DNA from 4 places in the Paenibacillus sp. FSL R7-0128 genome. Region 2 is predicted to be linked to each of the others. Evidence: riboswitches for the same ligand, from Rfam matches in the RefSeq annotation. Region 2 holds a riboswitch; each other region holds the start of a gene.
What was found. Region 2 has a riboswitch for cyclic di-AMP ahead of NST26_RS33830 (C40 family peptidase). Riboswitches for the same ligand answer to the same signal wherever they lie in the genome.
Positions count from the first base shown of each region.

Region 1: another riboswitch for cyclic di-AMP. It lies ahead of NST26_RS11295 (alpha/beta fold hydrolase); the one in region 2 lies ahead of NST26_RS33830 (C40 family peptidase).
Region 3: another riboswitch for cyclic di-AMP. It lies ahead of NST26_RS16415 (hypothetical protein); the one in region 2 lies ahead of NST26_RS33830 (C40 family peptidase).
Region 4: another riboswitch for cyclic di-AMP. It lies ahead of NST26_RS22525 (hypothetical protein); the one in region 2 lies ahead of NST26_RS33830 (C40 family peptidase).

Region 1 is NZ_JBBOCD010000001.1:2,752,850-2,758,488, reverse strand. Features, by position in the region: gene NST26_RS11300 (TrkH family potassium uptake protein) at 1-810, opposite strand, end outside; gene NST26_RS11295 (alpha/beta fold hydrolase) at 837-1,652, opposite strand; cyclic di-AMP (ydaO/yuaA leader) riboswitch at 1,660-1,793, opposite strand; gene mnhG (monovalent cation/H(+) antiporter subunit G) at 1,792-2,151, opposite strand; gene NST26_RS11285 (Na(+)/H(+) antiporter subunit F1) at 2,141-2,434, opposite strand; gene NST26_RS11280 (Na+/H+ antiporter subunit E) at 2,434-2,916, opposite strand; gene NST26_RS11275 (Na+/H+ antiporter subunit D) at 2,922-4,397, opposite strand; gene NST26_RS11270 (Na(+)/H(+) antiporter subunit C) at 4,394-4,726, opposite strand; gene NST26_RS11265 (Na+/H+ antiporter subunit A) at 4,714-5,639, opposite strand, start outside.
Region 2 is NZ_JBBOCD010000002.1:27,373-33,011, reverse strand. Features, by position in the region: gene NST26_RS33865 (pseudouridine synthase) at 1-240, shown strand, start outside; gene motB (flagellar motor protein MotB) at 329-1,150, opposite strand; gene motA (flagellar motor stator protein MotA) at 1,134-1,934, opposite strand; gene NST26_RS33850 (hypothetical protein) at 2,138-2,431, shown strand; gene NST26_RS33845 (4a-hydroxytetrahydrobiopterin dehydratase) at 2,643-2,918, shown strand; gene NST26_RS33840 (c-type cytochrome) at 3,050-3,406, opposite strand; gene NST26_RS33835 (GNAT family N-acetyltransferase) at 3,534-4,019, opposite strand; gene NST26_RS33830 (C40 family peptidase) at 4,259-4,750, opposite strand; cyclic di-AMP (ydaO/yuaA leader) riboswitch at 4,755-4,897, opposite strand; gene NST26_RS33825 (C40 family peptidase) at 5,286-5,639, opposite strand, start outside.
Region 3 is NZ_JBBOCD010000001.1:3,980,976-3,986,614, reverse strand. Features, by position in the region: cyclic di-AMP (ydaO/yuaA leader) riboswitch at 550-713, shown strand; gene NST26_RS16415 (hypothetical protein) at 919-1,386, shown strand; partial or broken gene NST26_RS16410 (3'-5' exonuclease) at 1,406-1,540, opposite strand; gene NST26_RS16405 (suppressor of fused domain protein) at 1,724-2,467, shown strand; gene NST26_RS16400 (FAD-dependent oxidoreductase) at 2,596-3,945, opposite strand; gene NST26_RS16395 (response regulator) at 3,987-5,615, opposite strand; gene NST26_RS16390 (sensor histidine kinase) at 5,596-5,639, opposite strand, start outside.
Region 4 is NZ_JBBOCD010000001.1:5,323,479-5,329,117, forward strand. Features, by position in the region: gene NST26_RS22515 (alpha-galactosidase) at 1-1,429, shown strand, start outside; gene NST26_RS22520 (flotillin family protein) at 1,564-2,994, opposite strand; gene NST26_RS22525 (hypothetical protein) at 3,013-3,510, opposite strand; cyclic di-AMP (ydaO/yuaA leader) riboswitch at 3,903-4,085, opposite strand; gene NST26_RS22530 (TetR/AcrR family transcriptional regulator) at 4,613-5,233, shown strand; gene NST26_RS22535 (MMPL family transporter) at 5,263-5,639, shown strand, end outside.

The DNA of each region.
Region 1 (5,639 bases), on a different contig from region 2:
CCAAGTTCTTTCACTCCAAGAGAGAGTACTGAATGTTTTTGTGTTAAAAAGTTCAATCGCAAAAATCACCAAAAACCCTGCCATACAAAGGAGTCCAGAAGTAATTAAAACTATTTTTGTATGAAAGGAAAGATCTCTCCATCTTCTTTTCCGGTACAGATCCAGAATCACCGTGAACCCAATCCCGCCGATGATAAACAAAAAAGAGATAACAATATTAACTAACGGGTCACCCACATAGCGGCTCAGACTGTCTGGCCATAATCCAAATCCGGCGTTATTGAAGGCAGACACTGAATGGAATATTCCATAATAAATGGACCTTGTTGTTCCTAGTTCATTTGCCCATCGAAGGGCCAACACTATAGCTCCAGTTGTCTCCACGATAAATGAAATGAGAAAGATACTGAGTGATAACCGCACGACTCCTTGTGTTGTTACAGAATTAGATGATTGCTGGATAAGCAGACGTTCTTTTAATCCAATCTTTTTCCCCAAGATCACGGCGATCAAAACACTGAATGTCATAAATCCCAAACCGCCAATTTGAATCAGAAGTAGGATAATGACCTGTCCAAAATGAGAAAAATCGGTACCGGTATCAAGTACAACGAGGCCCGTTACACATACGGCTGAAGTCGAAGTAAACAGTGCTGCCAGCCACCCTATACTAAGTCCGCTGGACGAAGATATCGGCAAGGCCAGCAGCACTGTACCAAGAAATATAGGGACTGCAAAACCGAGTAAAATGATTCTGGATGAGGTCAGTCTGAGATTTGTGATGAAGGATGAGATTTTGTTAAAGAACATATCATTGGCTCCCATTATAATTCAAGTTAGTTGCCAGCTGCCGCCCGCTGAAAACTATGCTGTTCCCTAAGATAATCCAGTAATATACGGTTGAAGAGCTGGGGCTGACACAGATGAGTCGGATACATCGCATCCTCAAGGATCGCCAGACGGGCAGACGGATACTTGCTGGCTGTTCTTTTCACCTGCTCCAGCGCCCATTCATTCTGATTCCCGGATACAACAAGAACAGGAATCTGCAGCCGTAATGCGAACCCGTAGCTGTCCGTTTGTCTAAGTGCCAGCCGCTGCTTAATTAATTCCGTTGTCCGTTCATGCACAAGCTCTTTCCTGAGAATATGATAAGCCGAGAGCCACTTATTGTAGGTGATGCGCAAGGAACGGACGAACATTTCGGCAGGAAGATAATGGGCCGCCCATGCGCAGACCTCAAAGATTCCTTTCATTTTACTGCCTCTCGCCGTGTAATCCTCCTGAAAATAACTGTCCACCAATACCATATTTATTATCCGTTCAGGGTACAGATAGGCGAATTTCTGGGCGAGCACAGCACCACTGGAACAAGCTACGATAACAGCCTTCTCTACAGATAAAGCGTCCAATAACAGCTTCAAATCTTCACATTGTGTGTCTACGATCCGGCTGATCTCCACATCCATTTTACCCGATTGCCCGTTCCCTCTCAAATCGAATACGATCACTTTGGCACGCTTGCTGAAATAATCCGCTTGCGGCTCAAACAGATGATGAGAGGTCGAATAATCATGAATAAAAACAATAGGCAGACCGCTGCCCGACATCTCATAATACAGCGACGTTCCATTCACTTCAATATGCGGCATATACAGTGCATCCTCTCATGAACGCTTGCGGGGTTAGCTGCCGGATTCGGGCCTGAAAGTAGCCCTACTCGTTTTTCCCGAGATTCACCCCATGTAACCTGGTTCCCCCGCTTCCTATAAGGAATTCAGCGATTAACTATTATTTTACAGACGTTTCCTTGCTTTCTTCCCCCAGCACCTTCAGGTCATCCTGAACGCTTCCCTTCCATAAGGGCACTCCGGAACGGTAGGCAGCCCGGCCATTTAAGTGACCTGCTACCGGTGAAGTGATGAATACAAATACAATCGCCAGCAGAAGCTTGACATTAACCGTTCCGTCTTTGAACCAAAAGTACAGGAAACCTCCTGTCAGCAAACACAATACCCCGAAGGTTGCACTTTTGGTAGCCGCATGTGAACGCAGATAGACATCGGGCAGCCGGACTAAGCCGAAGGCACTTAAGCCGCAGAAGACTGCACCCATTACCACAAGAATAGAGCTAATCAGTTCACCTGTCATTGGGGTTCCCTCCATCCTCTATAACGGCTCCCCGTTCAATATATCTGGCCAGTGCCGTAGTACCAATAAACGTCAGAATCCCGATAACCAGAATGACTTCTATAAAATCCTGGGTATCCAGCAGCATACTGAAGACGGTTATCATAGCGAGTACATGAATGCCGATCGTATCGAGTGCGGCAACCCTGTCGGAGCGGGTTGGCCCTTTCAGGAGACGGAACAGGCAGGCCAGCATCGCCAGAGCCAGAATGATCATGGCCACGGTTAGCATAACTGGGATCATTAACGGGTCACCTCCCTGATCGCTCGTTCGAAAGTGCCTCTAATCTGCGTGACCATCAGCTGTGCATCTTTAATATCAATAGCATGAATGTACAGCGTCTTGCCATCCTTGGACACATCAAGAGTCAGGGTTCCCGGTGTCAGACAAATCAGGCACGAGAGCAGTGTGACCTCCCAGGGTGTGGCCAAGGCAGTCTCATAAGCAAAGATACCGGGACGTATAGCCAGTTTTGGACGGATGATATGGCCAATGACCACGAAATTCGAGACCGTAAGTTCACGGGCAAAGATCAGCAGAAGCTTCAGTACAGCCCATATACGTATGAGATAGAAGGTCCGGGGCTGGGACCTGGATTTCCTAAATAACAGTAAAAGTCCGATGCCCAGCAGATAACCTACTAAGAAGCTTGAGCCAGAGCCATTGTTATTTATCGCCATCCACAGAAAGGCAATCAACAGATTAAACAGGAATTGTAAGGCCATATTCACTACTCCTTCATTATGGCTTCAATATATAGCGCAGGTGAAGCCAGAACCTCGCCAGCCTGCGATACATAAGTATACACATACTCCGCTCCGATCCCCATTGCAATCACAAGCAGCAGCAGGCCGGCAGCCACAGCCGAAGCAACCTTCAAGCTCACCTTAGGCTGCTCTTCCTTGGGTTCATTTCCCCAGAAGGCCAGCCTGAACACCTTCATCAGGGAGAACAGCACCAGAAAGCTTGATCCCAGACCAATGAGGGACAGCGTCAGCATCCCCTCGGACAACGCTCCACGGAGGATCATAATTTTGCCGGCAAAACCGCTAAGCGGCGGAATCCCCACCAGGGCGAGCGCCAGAATAAAAAACATCCAGCCGAGGAGCGGATACTTTCTGATCATCCCGCCCATACTGCCTAGCCGGTCAGTTCCGGCTGCGGATATAATCATCCCGCCCAGAATAAACATAAGTCCCTTGGCCAGCATATCGTGCAGCAGATAGAAGACTGCCCCATTCATTGAATCTGCAGTCCCTGCAGCAAGCCCAAAGGCTACAAATCCAACGCTGATAATGACGTTATAATTCAGAATCCGCGGGATATCCCTATAAGCCACTGCCCCCAGGCTGCCCAGGATCATGGTAGCAGCAGCCATCCAGGCGATCCAGTCATGAGTGAAGCCGGGATCGTTCACGAACAACAACGTGAAGGTGCGGATGATTGCATAGAGTCCTACTTTGGTCAGCAGGGCACCGAACAACGCTCTGACAGCCGCCGGAGGTGCACTGTAGGACCCTGGAAGCCAGAAGAACAGGAATAGTCCTGCCTTCAGGGAGAATACAATCAAGAACAAAACAGCAATCACATTAAGCACGCCGCCTTGTCCCGCTTCAGCGATACGCTGGGACAGGTGCGCCATGTTGAGCGTTCCTACCGCTGCATAGAGATAAGCTACCGCAGCTACGAACAGTGTCGAGGATACGATATTAATAAGCAGGTATTTCGACGTTTCTCTTAGCTGAAGCTTGGTCCCACCGAGTGAGATGAGCGCATAAGAAGAAATCAGCATGACCTCAAAAAAGACAAACAGGTTGAAAATATCCCCCGTAAGAAACGAGCCGTATACCCCGACCAGCAAAAACTGAAAGAACGTATAGTAATAGAACCGCTCCCGCTGCTCTCCAATACTGCTGAAGGAGTAGCACAGAATCGCAAAACTGACGATCGAAGCCATCGTTACCAGCAATACAGCAAACATATCACCTACAAATACAATGCCATACGGAGGAGCCCAGCCCCCCATCTGCAGGGTCAGTATGCCCTCGGAGTGGACACGTGTAACCAGCAGCACCGCAATCAGAATGTTAAGCAGACCGCTGAGCGCACTAATCACGCGCTGAAGCCGGATCTTCTCTTTGAGAAAAATCAGGATGACAGCCGTAGCCAGCGGAATGAGAATCGGGAGCACCAATAGATTACTCATTCGTTGTCCTCCTTAATGCTGTCCATTTCATCAGTACCCCGCGTCTGATAAGACCGGTATGCGAGTACGAAAAAGAAAGCTGTGACCCCAAAGCTGATGACAATGGAGGTTAGAATCAGCGCCTGCGGCAGCGGATCAACATAGGTATCCGCCTTGCCTAGTACAGGGGCTGCCCCCCTTTTGAGCCCGGCCATCGTGAGCAGCAGCAGATGGACTCCATGCGTCAGCAAGGAGGTTCCCAGCACAATGCGCAGCAGGCTTTTGGAGAGAATCAGGTAAACACCGATCATGAACAGAATTCCGACCGCTACCGCCATTACGAGTTCCATTTCTTCTCCCCTCCGATCGATAAAATGATGGTCATCGTCACGCCGACTACAGCCAGGAATACACCAAGGTCAAACAGGACGGCAGTCGCCAGCTCCGTATCGCCAAGTACTGGCAGATGGAAGTGGCCGAACGTGTGACTTAGAAAAGGAGCGTCAAACAGGAATGAACCTGACGCTGTCAGAATAGCCAGCATGAGCCCGGAAGCTGTAAGCAGCCGGTAATTCACAGGGAGCACCTTACGTACCTGATCCATTCCAAATGCGATTGCAATGAGCATAAGCGCAGCAGAAGCCATCAAAGCCCCGATAAAACCTCCCCCGGGATGATTATGCCCGGCAAAGAACAGATACAGGGAGAATATCAGAATGACAAGGACAATCCCCTTGGAGATCGTCTGTAGAATCACATCATTGCTGCGCAGCGGCAATAGTTCTGTCTTGGAGGGCTCCAGCGGCGGCAATTCCGTCTCCATTCTCAGATGAATCAGACCATAAATGGCCAGTGAGGCGATGCCAAGCACCATGATTTCAAACAAAGTATCAAACCCGCGGAAATCTACCAGGATGACGTTGACCACATTCTTGCCGCCAGCCCGGTTGTAGCTTTCCTTCAAGAAAAACTCGGAGATCGGTTCAAAAGGACTGGTACCCATAGCCGCCAGAGCAATCAACGTCATCGTGATACCAGCTCCAGCCGCAATAATCAGATTGGGCAGCTTAAAGCGCAGAGGCTCCTTCTGCTTCTTCAGCTTCGGTAAATACCGGAAACAAAGAAGGAACAGAATGACCGATACGGTCTCTATAATCATCTGTGTGAGTGCAAGATCCGGTGCCCGGAAAAGAACGAAGAGCAGCGTCACCATATACCCCACACCACCGGTGAAAAGAATCGCGTTGACACGTGACTTGGCAA
Region 2 (5,639 bases):
AAGACACTTCCCTGTGAAATTACGCGTATTAGTGAGCGGGTATTCCGTATCGTTCTGACTGAGGGCAAGAACCGGCAAATCCGCCGCATGTGCAGTGCCTTCGGTTATGAAGTCCGGCGGCTGCAGCGCATCCGGGTAATGAATATCCGCCTTGGCGCACTGAAGACTGGAGAATGGCGGGAGCTGTCCCAGGAAGAGAAGCAAGAGCTGGGGGCTATGCTGAACTATCAGCTGCAATAAGATTATAATGCCCATACCTATAATAAGAGCTGCTCCGATAGACCCCTGGTAGGGCCGTTCGAAGCAGCTCTTATTTGTTTCCTTACTATCAGGGAGCTGTTACATTAGAGACATCCGTTGTCTCCGCAGCAGCGTCCTTATATTTACGCAGGATGGATACTTCTACCCGGCGGTTCTTGGCCCGCCCGGCAGCCGTAGCATTGCTAGCGATGGGATGATATTCGCCAGAGCCGGTCGGGCTGAACTTCGTCGGGTCCAGGTTGGGATTCAGCAGCAGAATCTTCATGAACTCAAGGGCACGATCTACACTAAGATCCCAGTTCGAGGAGTACGTGCTGTTGGAGATCGGAACATTATCGGTATGCCCCTGCACCAATACTTCATAATCAGGGAATTGCTGCAGCATAGTTGAGATCGACTTGGCCAACTGGCGGGATTCATCTTTCACTACAGCCTGTCCCGAAGCGAAGAGGGCATTGTCGCTAATCGTGATCATCAGCTGGGACTGATTCAGCTTGGTGCTAAGCAAGTCAGTCATTCCGTTGTTCTTGATGTACTGGTCGAACTGCTTCTTCAGCTTCTCCAGATCCTCCTGCTCCTTGGCACGGAGCTTGGACAGATCGGAGGTGCCGGTGTTCTTGGAGATCACGCTGTTCATTTTATCCTGCTTGCCCTGGTCCAGCTGGGTGCTGGTCGGAGAATCCGACCGGTACTCCAGGACGCCGCCGCCGCCGCTGAGCGCTGAATTGAAGGCTTCAGCCATTTGCTGGAACTTCACGGCGTCCGTAGCGCTCATGGCGTACATAACAAGGAACAGAGCAACCAGCAAGGTCATCAGGTCGGAATAGGGAAGCAGCCAGGATTCATCGGCGTGCTCTTCATGTTCCTCATGCCTAGTCTTTTTGCTCACTGGAAGCCCCCTCCTTCTCGCTCAGCTTGGCACGCTCGGACGGAGTCAGGAAGACGGACAGCTTCTGGTTAATAGCTATGGTAGACACCCCGGACTGGATGGAGAGCAGACCCTCCACCATCATCAGGCGGACTTCAATCTCGCGTTTGGATATCCGCTTCAGCTTGTTGGCCATAGGGTGCCACATGACATAACCGGTGAATATCCCGAGCAGGGTTGCAATGAAGGCACCGGCAATCGCGTGGGCCAGGACGTCCATATTACTCATATCACCCAAGGCGGCAATCAGCCCGATAACAGCCCCGAGTACCCCTAGTGTAGGGGCATACATCCCGGCTTGGGAGAAGATCAAGGCTCCGGCTTTATGTCTGTCTTCAGTGGCATGAATATCTTCCATTAATACATCACGGACGAACTCCTGATCATTGCCGTCAATAATCATCCGCATGCCGTTTCGGAGGAAATTATCTTCAATTTCATCGACATTGGACTCCAGAGCCAGCAGCCCTTCGCGGCGGGTAATGGATGCCCATTCCATGAACATGGTAATCAGTTCGGGCTTACCGACCATCTTTTTCTTCGTAAACAGGATCTTCAACAGCTTAGGGAAATTCTTGACTTCCGACATCGGAAAGGCCATGAAGATGGAGGCAGCCGTGCCAAGAAAAATAATGACATAGGCAGCGGGGTTGTTCAAGCTTGCAAGTGGAGCATGCTTGAGTATCATCCCCCAGATTACTGCGATCAGACCAAACACCAGGCCTAGAATTGTTGAGATTTCCATTTATGCACCTCGTCCATGAGAATTAAGAAGTGATCGACTAACCGCGTAATTCGTCCTTGAACCGCGGGAGAACACTCTGTTCGTAACCAAATCACGTATATTCTTCTTTATCGACATCATTCCCTTTTTTGTGAAGTGATTTTTTCGGCTATAATAGATAAGGTAGGTTATTATTCATCAGCGAAGAAAACGGAGTGATTGATGTGGGAGTTAAGCATGGCAGGGATTACGGTGAAATTCTGGTTGAACTGACAGGAGCCGTTGGACGGATTACAGACGGGTACATTTTTTTTGAAATGGAGCCTGAAGAGTGGACGAATCTGCCGGAGGAATCGAGGCAGGAGGTCTGGGAGGCGCTTGCGGAAGACCTGTTCTACGCACTGGGCAACGAGCCGGTCATTCAGGTGGGCAGCGGAGTTGTGATGTACGATAAAGAAACACACCGCATTAATATTCTGCTGGGCGATGAGGATCTGGCTTCGGTCGTTCTTGTATAAAGCAGGGGAAAAATGCGGCAGCGGGTTTGTCCCGGGCATCCGGCCATGTTAAAATTGGAAGTGGAGTACTAATTGCCGGGATGTCAGAATACATTTAATCAAAAATCTTTGGCCTGGCACATCCCTTGGACTTTCAGAAGCTGAGGGATGTTTTATTTGAAGGAGAAGAGCAGGCTGAAGGAACCGTTAACTTAGCAAGGGAGGAAACGAATTGCAATTAACTGAGGAACAACTGCAGGAGCAGATCGGCAAGCTTGAGGGCTGGAAGCTGGAGAGGGATAGGCTGGTGCGCAAATATATGTTCAGTGAATATATGAAGGGAATTGCCTTTGTGGATGAGGTAGCGACAATTTCGGAGGCCTTTGACCATCACCCGCATATCACCATTGATTACAAGACGGTTGTTCTGCGGCTGGCTGCAGATGTGGAGAAGCTTGATCTCCGCCAGGCGCATGAATTTAATGAGGCATTCGAGAAGACCCGCTAGAGGACAAGGCCCCTATGGAGACAACAGGAATATCTAATTAATAGAAATGCCCGTGCAAGGATCGTTCGTTATCCTCGTCACGGGCATTATACATTTAAAATGAGGAGCATGGTGTGAGTACAGGTTGCGGATTATTTCTTCTCGGCCAGCCATAGGGCTACATTCGCAATCTCTTCAGGGGCCAGCCTGTCTTTGAAGGGAGGCATCTGTCCGCGGCCCTTGGTGACTATGCTGAAGATCTGAGCTGCGTCATGCGAAGCGCCTTCCTGCTGCAGGCTGGGTCCCGCCCCGCCCTGAAGCTGGTCTCCGTGGCAGGAGATACAATTGGCCTTCACTGTGGCTTCTGCGCCCGCAGCGTCCAGCACAACCTCCGGCATGGTCGGCTTGTTCTGCTCCGCCACCTCGGATTTACCGGGTAGGGTAAACATTAAGATTACTGCAAAGGCACAGGCGGCAAAAAACAAACCGCTCATGATCCATTTCTGCATCTGCATCCGTCCCTCCATGTAAGCTGCTGTCTCCATTATAGCGGATGGTGAAGCGTTATCATAGTATGTGTGTCAAAAAAATGAACACAAATGATCCATTTTTTGCAAAACTCTCTTGTCTCCGGTGCTATTCCTCATAGACCATGCAATAAAAAGGCTTATTACCGGTCGGAGTGCGGCGTTCATAGGTATCCGTTATGGTGAACCCGCATTTCTGGTAGGCGCGGATGGCGCGCTGGTTCCAGGTCAGCACCTCCAGGTCGATCTCACATTCCGGGTAACGCGACCGTGCTGCCTGCACAATAGCCTTCATGAACAGATGCCCCATTCCATGGCCGCACAGCTCGGGCCGCATTCCGACACCAAGCCGGACTACCCCCTCCATCGGAAAGAGCTGGGCGAAGCCGCACAGATCCCCCTCTCCATTCACAACCGATACATATTGCCTACTTCGCAGCTGCGGGTCTCCGAACTCCACGCCCAGCGCCTGCATCTGCTCCCAGGACATCCAGCCGTAAATATTATACGGCGGCTTGTAGCTCCACTCACAGATCTCAGCGGCATGCTGCGGCTCCATAGGCACCACGTAAAAGGTTAGCGGGGAGCTAATCATTAGGCGAGGCCTCCTTCCAGGGGAAATAAATTCAATATAATTATATACAAAAACAGCGAGTTTCGACGCAATTTCCGTGCGGAAATCCAGAAACTTGACAAACGCCAAAATATATTTTCCGAAAGCGCAGAATCAGTGTTTTACAAATATAGAGAGGGGTAAGTAATTTTATAGACAAAAAAAGCCCTTCTCCAAGATTTCGGCAAAAATCTCGGAAAAGAGCGTTAGGTTACAAAGGATTATTGTACATCATCGTTGTCTTGGGAATCCGAAGCTACAGTCTTGTAGGCATCTGTACTCATGATTCGCTTGGCGCCAACGTAGCGGTTGACGTAATAGCTGTCACTCAGCGAACTGATGGTTACACCACGTGAGGAAGAGGCATGGGCGAATTCGCCGTCACCAACATAAATACCTACATGGGATATGCCCTTACCGCTTGTATTGAAGAATACAAGATCGCCCGGTCTCATCTCGTCACGGGACACGGCAGAGCCCATCTGATACTGGGAGCCGGATTGATGGGGCAGGTTAATGCCGATCTTATCAAAAACATACATTGTAAATCCGGAGCAATCAAACCCGTTAGTTGATGTACCGCCGGACACGTATTTGGTTCCGATGGCTTTGTCGATCACTTTATCCATTTTGGAATCCGCGAAAGCGCTTCCTGCTCCGATGGTGAAGATAATGGACAAGCTTAGTACTGCGGCTGCTAGCTTCTTCTTCAAAAGTAAATACCCCTTCCAATGCCTACGAGGTTAGCTTAAGGGTTCGGTTGAAGGTCCCCTATGACCCCTCTTAGAATAGGAGGTCAATTCACCCAAAGTGGTTCCCCCGTTTCCCTAATTCATTAGGGAACTCGGCACGACTGTTGATTAGGATTAGCGGTTCATTCAATACATGACAAAACCTTTGTTAAAATCGATTCAATAATTACAAAAATGTTACTAAAAACTCACTGCGATAATTGTAACAAAGACTTCGGCGCTTGGCAATCACTTATAACATATTAATGCATCTTTTTTGCTGTTTTTTAGAGTTATAGCCCTTTCCAAAGACTCATATCTATGCGCAGGGGTTAATTTATATGATTATTTCTTTGTTTTTGCAAAAAAATGCTGTTTCAAGGCTGCGAATTCGGTGTAAAAGGTAGAATAAGGAAAAGGAAAAACCCGGAAATGATTACGGCAATAATCATCCCGAGCTCGTATAAGTTACATTTAGTTGTTAGAGGCTGAAATATTCGGGGTATGCTTCAAGGGGTCAATCGTAAGCGACAGCTTGGTAGGCTGTTGTGCTCATTACTCGTTTGGCGCCAACGTAGCGGTTGGCCCAGTAGGACTGGCTCATCGAACTGATGGTTACACCACGTGAACTTGAGGACTGTGCGAACTTCCCGTTTCCAACATAAATACCGACATGGGACACTCCGTTACCCAGGGTATTGAAGAACACGAGATCACCGGAACGCAGATTGCTCTTGGATACACTTGTTCCAACTTTGAACTGTGCTTTGGAGGTACGGGGCAAGGTAAGCCCGACATTCTTGAACACATACTTGGTAAATCCGGAACAGTCGAAGCCGCTGGTGGTTGTGCCCCCGGTTTTATACGACGT
Region 3 (5,639 bases), on a different contig from region 2:
AAGTGTTAGTATGTCCAAGTATCGGTAAGCACAACGCCCCTAGCATTTGCTCCCATAAAGCTTTATATAGGCGTCCATTTTGCACTCTTGAGGATCTTATCCCAATCCGATGTTTCTTGCCATGCAACTTACGGCAAATGGCATTTGATAACAGAACTGATGTTCTCAGTTGATTATACCAGAACATTTATTCTCAATCCATTCCAATATTGGATTCATAATGGCGGCACTCCATACAAGCAAATAATTAATCGGGCTCTCGCACATGTTCACCTGTAAAGGCAGACAATAAACCTCTTAGTTTCTCTGCAACCAGTCTCAATCTCTCCGATTCTCTTTTTTATAATCATGATTAAAGAAGCATTAAGATTCATTTAGCCCCATTTAGGTTGCATTAAAAAGTTAATAAATACGCGATAACTTCAGAAAATCGGGGATGAATGCTAGATTACAAGGGATTTTCTTCATTTTTATATCCTATAGAGTCTTATTTAGTCTCCTAGAGAACTTTCAGCATTTTACAAACAGTGATGCTCAGCGTAAGATTCCTTTTAACAAATGCTGAATTCCCGTCAGGCGGGAAGCGGGGGAACCAAATGGCTGTGACCAGCCGAAATGGGGTGAATCCAAAGAAGATTGAACTCTTCACTGGTAGGACGACTCTCACCGTCCGAATCCGTCAGCTAACCTCGTAAGCACTGGAGAGAGCCTGCATTAACCATGCTTTTTTGCTGCGATCCCGCAAAACCTTTCCATTACACTTATCCATCGTACAGAAAACCAAATATTCCGTTTGGCTTGAGCATGCTGCTGTATGTGAGAATGAAACTGAACTGACAGCCTATGTAGCCACAGCTGAGCAGACCCATAATCTGCAGCGTTATATGAAATCTATAGACAACCTAGGAGGCATTATTCATGATTAACGCCAGACTGTCACGAATCGAGTTGTTCGCATTTAGCTGCCGCCCTTCCTTCCTGCATATTTCAGAGCCTTACGGATGCTGGTATGGGGTGTTGAAGTTAACCTTCGGAGGACAGATCAGCTATGGGAATTGCATTCTTTGTGCGGGTGACAATGCGGTGGATTTAATCAAATGGGGCTCTTTTCTGAAAGAGATATGTCATTGTACTGCAGAAGAAGCCACAGAATACGTCCGGATGCACGGACAAGAATGGGCTCCCAATCAACTTAACATGATCAAGACTGCACTCGATAGTATGTTCATTCAAAATGACCAAATCCGAATGAAGGTAGGAGCCGGATCGGAGCGGTATCGCCATCAAAGGACAGAGCAAAGAATCCATTCAATTAATACGGTGAAGAGTCATCTGAATCCAACCATTTTATTTGCAGAATCGGTATCCTATTATTCACTGCTATAGACATGATCAATTTAAATTATCAAAACTCCAGTTGATCAAAAATCTTAACGAAGATTTTCGCAATGTTCTTGGCATCATCGATACCTCTATGGTGAGTACCTTCAAGCGGCAATTCAAGCATAGACAAGGCTCTCTCCATGCCTACGCCCCGCTTGCGGTCATTTTCCCAACAGGTGGCTTCCAGATCAAAAATGATATAGTTCATATCTGCTCCTTTTGAAATTCGAATCGATAGACCCATCGCTCCGGGGCTATGTCTTTTGTTATACTTCCAAGTGAGGTTTCAAATACTTCATTTCGCACTTTAATATAAACCCACACAGAGGAGCGCAAAGACATGAACTTTTTCAAAAAACTGTTTGGCGGTAAGGAAATGGGCAAATCGGAAGATGGTACCACCATTTATGGTTATGACGCTTCGGATGAGCAGCAGGTTACACCTCCCGCCAATATTTTGTACATGGAAGATTTAAACGAACATTTCAATCGGGTCTTTCCAAACCGGGAAACCGGCGTGTTCCACGAACTGATCTCAGACATCGTACATATTGATGTGAATATTATGGAAGCTACACCTGATGAGCCCTACTGGGTGCTGTACACCAATGGGATGAGCGATCTGCCGCTGACGCTCCCTCAGGAGATCCGTAAAGAGTACAAGCATCTGGAACGCGCGGAGCTGATGATGTTTTTGCCGGCGGACTGGCCGCTTACGCAGGAGGATTTCGAAGCAGAGGAGAACTACTGGCCGATCCGGCTGATGAAGATGCTTGCCCGATTCCCGCATATGTATCAGACGTGGCTTGGATACGGACATACGATCCCCAACACGGAAGATTACGAGCCTTACGCGGATAACACGGAGCTGTCCGGTGTGATCCTGTATGCTCTGCCGGAAGAGGTTAGCACCGTCCATACGAAAGATGGCAATCAGGTTCAGGTTTATTTCCTGGTTCCGCTGTACCGGGAGGAAATGGAGTTCAAGCTGGAGTCCGGCATGGACGAACTGGTCGCCAAGCTGTTCGAGCTTCCAGAGGATTTCCTCATTCTGAATCCGAATAGACACAACGCTTGTAAATAACTGCCCGGATGAACAAGTTTGAAACAGCTTGAAAAGGCTGAGCCTAAGTCAAGGATATGACTTTGGGCTCAGCCTTTTGATACTAGTTAGCTTTCTTTCACTGTTGACTGTAATTTAGTTCGACCTTCCTAGTACCGCTCATTGATCTGCTCTCCTAACCATGCGCCTTGGCGGACAAGTCTGCGCTGCAGATCCGTGATGTCGATACTGCGCGTTTCCCGCGAACCTGTCTTGGCCAGAATCGCCGCGGCCGTACCGGAGGCTTCGCCCATGGCAAAGCAATTCGGCATGACCCGGGTGGAGCCTTGGGCCGCTCTATCGGTTGATATCGCTCTGCCGGCTACGATTACGTTCTGAATACCAACCGGAAGTAAGGCACGATAAGGAATGCCGTGCGACTCTCCCGGCGAAAGACGTACCATCGTCATGCCGCTCGTAGGCTTTGCCATATGAATATCAATAAAGTAGGCATTGCGGGCAATGTCGTCCGGGAACGAACGGCACGCCAGAAAATCGTCGGCGGTGACGATATAATCGCCGATGATCCGGCGGGTTTCCCGAATGCCGATCTGTTCGCCCGTCAACGTCAGGAAAGCGTTCTCGAATCCGGGAATCGCTTCCCGCAGCCAACCGGTAATGTGTTCAACAAGTGCGCGGCCTTCGATCGCACCGCGAGTCAGATCATCCGTGTTTGAACCATCTATCCCGAATACATGCCCGAAATTGAAGCCTGCCGTATGATCGTTTAGCCAGGAAATACCGGCCCAATCTCTCGCGACGCGCAATCGCCCTTCGTGCTTCGCTTTGTTGATCGCATGTTTCAGATCGTGGCCGTGCGTCTCAGCACTTGAGAGAAATTTGTTCCGGTCCAGGTTATTCAGGACGAAGCACATCGTCCCCGGCTGCAGCTCTCCATCATCTCCACCTTTGGCGAGCTGCCCGCCCGCAAGATAGGTGAGATCCGCATCGCTGGTTGCATCAATGTATATCTTCCCCTTCACCGCCTGGGTTCCGGTCTTGTTATTAATGATCGCCGCTTCAATGATGCCGTCCTGTTGAAGAACTTGACTGACGAAGGTATGGTACAGCACTTTAACGCCAGCCTCCATCATCTTCTCATCCAATATGCGCTTTAAAATTTCCGCATCAATCGGCACCCAATCCAGCCGATCCTTCCATGCTTCCTGAAACGTCTCCTCCATCTTGCTTTTCATAGCAAGCAGAATTTCCAGCCCAATCCCACGGATTACCGGCTTGATCTGATCGGTATACGGGCAAAATGCAGGAACCTGAGAGACCGTCGCCATGCCGCCCAGGTATCCTCTTTGCTCTATCAGCAATACAGATGCCCCGTTTCTTGCTGCTGCGAGCGCTGCTGCTACTCCTGACGGTCCTCCTCCGGCAACGACAACATCCACCTCCGTGTAGACAGGGATATCACGCTCGGGTATTTTAACGGTTAGTGCCATATCGGTCATTCTGACCACCTCCACCTGTTTTCTTCCATTGTAGTTTTAACTTACATCAACCGCGGTGAGACTGAACGCTCTTGTTTCTTTAATTCACTCGGGGCTACACCCCAATATTTACGAAACACTCTGGCAAAATAGCTGACATCACGATATCCTGCCGCTTCTGCTGCATCATACACCTTAACGCCGCTGTATAAGAGCTCTTTGGCATGCTCCATACTCCGCTTCAGGAGATATTCCGAAATGGATTTCCCTTCCTCCCGCTTAAAGAGCCGGCTAAGGTAAGAGGGATTGACATATAATCTTTCGGCCAGCGTGTGCAAGGTCAGTTCTTCTTTCCCCAGCATTTCCTCCACGGCCTCGATCATTTGTTTAACGAGCCGATGGCTGGAATGCTTTCGCTCCCGTTCCCGGTATTGGGTAATGCGGCTGGCCACTCTTTTGGACCATTCCACGATTTGCTCTTTGGATAGCAGGGATTCAAAGGATAGAAGCATCGAATAATCCTCTTGCAGCACCTCCTGCATCGACCAGCCCCGCGATTGAATCATACGTGTAAATAAGCTGCTCAAATACAGCAAATGCTCGTATACCTTTTGGGTTGAGACCGCTTGGGAGTATACGTCCTTGAAGTAGCAGTCTATCAGTTCAGCAACCGTTGCCGCGTGATCCGTATGAACCGCGATCTCCAGCTGCTTTTCGAACTCAGCGTCATAGTGAAACGGCTGCTCCATGTTGGTTACGTCCAGGTAAGGAACGAACACCTCATTTCCGTAAATGGCCCGCTCCTGCAGCGCACGGCGTGCCTGCCCGTAGGACAGCGAAACATGATCCCATGAGCCTGGGGTCCCCAGTCCGGCGCTGGCGGTAAGCTTCAGACACTCTTTAACAATGTTGAAGAGACGGGGAACGTGAACATTGATCCGCTGGATGATATCTGGAGCCGATTCTTCCGGTTGTCCCAAAAAGAGCAGCACGGTTGCTCCATCCGCATCATTAAAGACCCGGCAGTCTTCATGCTGTAAACATTCAGCCGCTATGCATCCCAGCGAAAACTGCAGCAACGCCTGATCCGAAGACGTAAATCGTTCTCCTTGCTCGTGAATCGGATCAATTTCACATACGGCTACTGCAAACCAGGTATAGAGGGCAAGCTCCAGATTCAGCTCTTCCATATGCTTCTTGAGCTCCCAGTCCGCATACCGGCCCTGTATCCAGTTTCTATAAAAATCATCCTGGAGCTGAGGCAGGCGATCCTGCCATTTCCGCTCCAGCTCAATCATGCTGTGCTTTTCCATCAGTTCCTCTCGTATCTCTTCCGCAGCCGCAAGAATAGCCTTCAAAATTTCATCGTCTCCGGCCGGCTTCAGCAAGTACTTCATGACGCCAAGCCCCACAGCAGCCTGCGCATACGGGAAATCGTCATGGCCGCTTAAAATCACGATTTTCATGTTCGGTTCCTGCTGCAGCACCGTTTTCGCCAAGGTCAACCCGTCCATCTCCGGCATCTCGATATCGAGCAGCATGATATCCGGCTTCCTGCGCCCGATCATGGACAGCGCTTCTAAGCCGTTCTCGGCAAGCGCCACTACTTCGATGCCATGCTCATTCCACGGTATATTATTGGCCAGGCTATTCAATATTCGAATTTCATCTTCAACAATCATGAGATTCATGTTCCGGTTCCCCTCTCTCCTCCC
Region 4 (5,639 bases), on a different contig from region 2:
CCAATCCTTCCAGACCCCGGAGGCCGTGCTCGTCTATTCCGGTGAAGGTCTCGGCGGCATGTCGCGTACCTATCACCGGCTGTACCGGACCCGGCTCTGCCGTGGTGTTCACCGTGATCTTGCCCGGCCGATTCTGGTCAACAACTGGGAGGCGACTTACTTCGACTTCGATGCGGACAAAATCGCAACCATCGCCAAAGCAGCAGGCCCGCTCGGCATTGAGCTATTCGTCCTTGACGACGGCTGGTTCGGCAGACGCGACAAGGATAACAGCTCACTCGGCGACTGGTTCGAGGACCGCCGCAAGCTGCCTGAAGGTCTGGCGGATCTGGCCGGCCGGGTCAACAAGGAAGGCGTACAGTTCGGTCTATGGGTGGAGCCGGAGATGGTCTCGCCGGACAGTGAGCTGTACCGCAAGCACCCGGACTGGTGCCTGCATGCCGCAGGACGCCGCCGCACGGAAGGCCGCAACCAGCTAATCCTGGACCTCTCCCGTCCGGAAGTCTGCGACTATCTGTATGAGACATTAAGCGCGGTCTTTTCCAGTGCCCCGATCCGCTATATCAAGTGGGACATGAACCGTAACATGACCGAGATAGCTTCTGCCAAAGCCAGCCCTGAGCGGCAAAAAGAAACCGCCCACCGCTATATGCTGGGGCTGTACAATTTGCTGGAGCGCCTGACCTCGCGCTTCCCGGACATTCTGTTCGAGAGCTGCTCCGGCGGCGGCGGCCGGTTCGATCCGGGAATCCTGTTCTATATGCCGCAGACCTGGACCAGTGACAACACCGATGCGGTAGAACGCCTAGCGATTCAATATGGCACCAGTATTGTCTATCCGGCCAGCAGCATGGGCGCACATGTGTCTGATGTTCCGAACCATCAGGTAGACCGCATCACCACCCTAGCTACACGCGGGGATGTGGCGATGAGCGGCAACTTCGGTTATGAGCTGGACCTCACAAAGTTCACCGAAGCGGAGAAGGACCTGGCTACCTGGCAGATTGCCCAGTACAAGGAGATCCGTACGCTGGTGCAGCAGGGTGATATGTACCGCCTGCTGAGCCCGTTCGAGGGCAGCGGCGAGACCGCCTGGATGTTCGTCAGCGAGGACAAGACCGAAGCCTTCGTCGCTTATTTCCGCGTGCTGGCCATACCGAATCCTCCGATCTCGCGCCTTACGCTCAAAGGACTCAATCCCGAGCTGGATTATGTCATTGAGACGGGGGCAAAAGGCAGCAACGGGCATGTCCACGGCGGCGCAGAAGCCTCTGCACCTGCAGATGGCGTCAGCTCCGCTCCATTCCAGCCCGCCTTTGACGGCACACCGCTGGGCGGTGACCGCCTGATGCGTATCGGTCTTGTGGTCTCCGACCTGCGCGGGGATTACGCCAGCTGCACCTACCGCCTGAGAGCGGTGCAGCGCTGATCAACAGCTTCAGACATACCACAGGCGTCAGCCTCCTTTTGGAGATTGACGCCTGTTTTTTTGTGGAGAGATGCAGTCAGGAAGGGGCTTGCTGCCGTTTCATTAACTACTTACTGCCTCCCCCTACTCCTCTTCTACTCCTGTCCATGCTTCTTGTCCCGGCCAAGTAACCCGCTGAGCGCCTCAGTCACGTTCATGCCGGTAAGTGTCTGGGTCAGCTCTGGAACCTGGGCCATGATTTTGGCGATATCACCCGTAATCTTGTTCACGCCTGAGGAAGCCCCGTCCTGGGAGATGACGGTGATCTTATCTACCTTGGCCAGCGGGGAGGCGATTTTCTCAGCCAGCTCGGGCAGGATTTTCAGGAATTCCACGGTCAGGGCGGCTTGAGTGAACTGTTTGTACGCCTCAGCCTTCTTCTGCAGCGCTCCCGCTTCCGCCGCTCCGGCGAGCTGGACGATCTCTGCATTCGCCTTCCCTTTTGCCAATTCCGCCTCCGCTGTTGCCAGTCCGCGCTTGGTCGTCGTAGCGGCTTCGGCTTCCGCCTCCAGAATCTGCCGCTGCTTGGCGGCTTCCGCTCTCATGATCGTCGCTTGATTCTCTGCCTGGGCCGGCTTGATTACCGTCGCTTCCAGCTCCCGCTGTCTCAGCTCGACCTCGATCTCCCGGACTGTGCGGTTGGCTTCGGCCTCCATTTGAGTGATTTTCACCTGTTCGGTAACCAGCGACTGCTTGATCTTATTCTGCTGCAATTCGTACGCCAGATCCGCCTGTGCCTTCTTCACCTCGGTCTCCAGCTTGAAGTCCGCCTGCTTAATGTTCAGCTCCTTCTCGAACAGCGATTCCTTCGCACGGGCAGCGGTTCCTGCTTCAATCGTCGCCTGATGCGCATTGGCTTTGGCAATGGAGGATTCCTTCTCCGCCTCGGCCTGCTTGATCTGAATATCGCGTTCGGCTTCAGCCTTGGCGATGCTGGCATCACGGCGAATCCGCTCAATCTCAGGCACCCCCATATTGTCGATGTACCCTTTGTCGTCGGTAATTTTCTTGATGGTGAAGCTTACGACCTCCAGCCCCATCTTGTCGAGATCCTCCGAGCAGGTCTCCCGCATCTTGCTGTTAATTTCGTCTGGGGTCTTGAGTATAGATTCTACACTGAGCTGCCCGATCAGGCCGCGCAGATGACCCTCCACCGAATGCAGAATAATCGTCTCACGGTCCTCTTCCGGCCGGTCAATGAACTGCTCGCTGGCTGTGAGAATAGCGGTTGGATCGCTTTTGATCTTAATCTGGGCGACCGCCTCCAGGTTCAGCTTGATGCCCTGGCGGGAGAACATGGCCTGCGCCGGGATCACATCGAAGCTCATCAGCATCATGGAGATGGTTTTATTGTTCTGGAAGCCGGGGATGACGAATGTCCCGCCGCCCTGAACCACTCTTTTGCCGCCGAGACCGTATACGATCATGGCCTGATTGGGCGGAACCTTTTTATACGCGGTCACAATACTGGTTAACGCCAGCAGAATTACAACAACAATAGCTCCGGTTACATATAAAATTAACATTTGCTCCGACACTCCCCGTTAGTTTTGTTCCATTTCCCTCTCAAACAAAGTGACCGCTGCGATCCCCTTATCCGTCTTCACAATAATCACCCGATCGCCCCGCAATAGCGACTGACCGGATTCGGCACGCACGCCGATGGAACGCATGGTCCCGTGCAGCACATACTTCATCTCTCCCACGGCCCCATCCGCTGCGGCGATGCTGATATAGCCGAGCTGGCCTGCCGGATCATAATCGAGTTCACTCATACTGCTGTCATACCGGGTCATTACCCGGGCCAGTACCGTGTAGAGCAGGATGCCCGGCAGCAGGGCGATCAAGGTACAGACCAGTACTACGGCGAGCAGCTGCATCCCGCTGTACTTGACAAGCATATACCCTGTGCCGCCCCAGACGGTGACAAACACCATCAGCGGAAGAATCGGCAGAAAGCCCGGCCCCCCGCCATCACCTCCCCCGACATGCAGGTGGCCTACCAGACCGTGCCCATGAATGCTGCCACTGAGGATAAGCACGAGGCCAACCCAGAAACAGACGATAAATACAGTAGCGATGGTAACCCCCTCCTTTTAATGTAATATGGCTATAAGAAAACTGACTGTAGTGGCGATGCGGAAACTGTCTATTGTGGTACATAAAAAGACTATTGCGGCATATAAATGACTAATTAATGTTGTTATAAGATTTAATTTCGCTACTCCCCGTCACTAATGCACCTAATTTCCACTTTAGGCTGCTTGGTTGTGTATGGCAGAGGCGCAATTGGATTCAAGGGCACTTGTGCTCTTCATTTCCGCATCCAGCCCATTTTCAGGGCATTCAGTGGGATTAATCCCCTTCCCTACACAGCAAAAAGACCACAGCAGCAGCAGGGCTCTCCGTGGTCGGTTACTCGATCATGGCGCTCATCCTCTCTCTTCGAGGCTTACGGGGTTAGCTGACGGATTCGGGCAGCGAGATTGCCCTACCTCACCAGAGCCATAGTAGCACACTGGCAAGGATTCACCCCGGGTACTCAGCAGCCTATCCTTAAGCCACCTGCACCAGTTGGTTCCCCCGTTCCCGTTACGGAATTCAGCCATTTCAAGAACAGTGTCATTTCATTCGGTTGTTGATTGAATCTTACGCCTGCAGCCATTTAATGTAAAACCTCACGGATGACAAAAGAAGTCAATAATGCTGTCCCTTCGTGAATGAAGGCGCATTCTTCAGCTCTGCTCTTATCCGCCCGGGGATTTGCTCGCGCTATCGTCTGTTTACACCCATGTTACTCTTCCTCTCACGTACTGCTCATTTGCTCACCTAATCCCCTCCCACTCTCCTACTCACTTACTCACTCACATACTCACCTACTCACTTACTCACTTACTCTCCTACTCTTACTCCCACTCTAGCTCTCACTCCTCATTTACTCACTTACTTCCCACTCCCTTCCCCACGCCCTCCTAATTTAATCTCCTAACCCCCACCTTTCTTTCTCAGCCCATTACTCCAAATTTAAAATATTCACATTTTCGTCACTTGATGCTCATTGTGCAATCTTTCCCTTTGAGCAATAATAGAACCTATAGATTCTCTAGAACTTATAGATTTCAGGGAAAGGAGGAACATTTACTTTTGAATTCCAAACTGAATCTGCGGGACAAAAAAAAGGAAGCCACCGCCTATGCCTTAGCCGTAGCGGCCTTCGAGCTTGCGCTTGAGCATGGCATGGATGGCTTCATTGTGGATGATGTTGTTCAGAAGGCTGGATATTCCCGGCGGACTTTTGCGAATTACTTCTCCTGTAAGGAGGAGGCAGTCGCCGCCTATTTCATTGGCATTATTGCTGTCCAAGAGAAAGAGAATAACCCGCTGGCTGCTCTGCCGTCGGATGCTACACCGCTCGATGCCCTGTACAATCTGCTGAAGCTGCAATTCACCTCGGAGTTCCTGCATAAGCTGCGGCAGTTCGTCTCCCTGGCTAATCAATATCCGTCCCTGGAGCCTTACATTCTCAATGTCTTCCGGCATTTGCAGATCACCGCCCAGGAGACACTGGAGCAGTTCACCCGTGGACGGTATGCCGATGGATATACCCACCTGCTGGTAGGTGCCGTCTATGGGGCCTTCGTGCCTATCCTGGACGGACGGCTGAACGTCATGCTGCCGGGTGAGCAGCAGAGCGGGGACTCCGGAGCTATGCCGTTTGAACAATACCTGAATTCCATGTTTGCTTATTTACGCAACGGCTTCTAAATTCACAGATAAAGAGGAGAAACCACTACATGTCTACTTTTCTATACCGCTTAGGTAAATCGGCTTATGCTAAGCCCTGGGCCTTCATTGCAGTCTGGATCATTGTACTCGGAGTTGTAGGCACCCTGATTGGAGTCAACGGCATTCAATCCAGCTCCGAGATGAAAATTGAAGGCACAGAGTCGCAAAAGGTGCTGGATAAGCTGACAAAAGAGCTGCCCGCTGCGGCCGGAGGCCAGGCTAGTATCGCCTTCACTGTACCGGACGGGGAGCGTCTTGATACGCCTGAGCGTACAGCGCTGCTTCTAAAAGCTATTAATGATGTATACAACATGGAATATGTCATCAACCCTGCCGAACTGGCAGCACAAGCAGCGGCCGCCGCTGCCGGTCAAGCCGCTGCTGA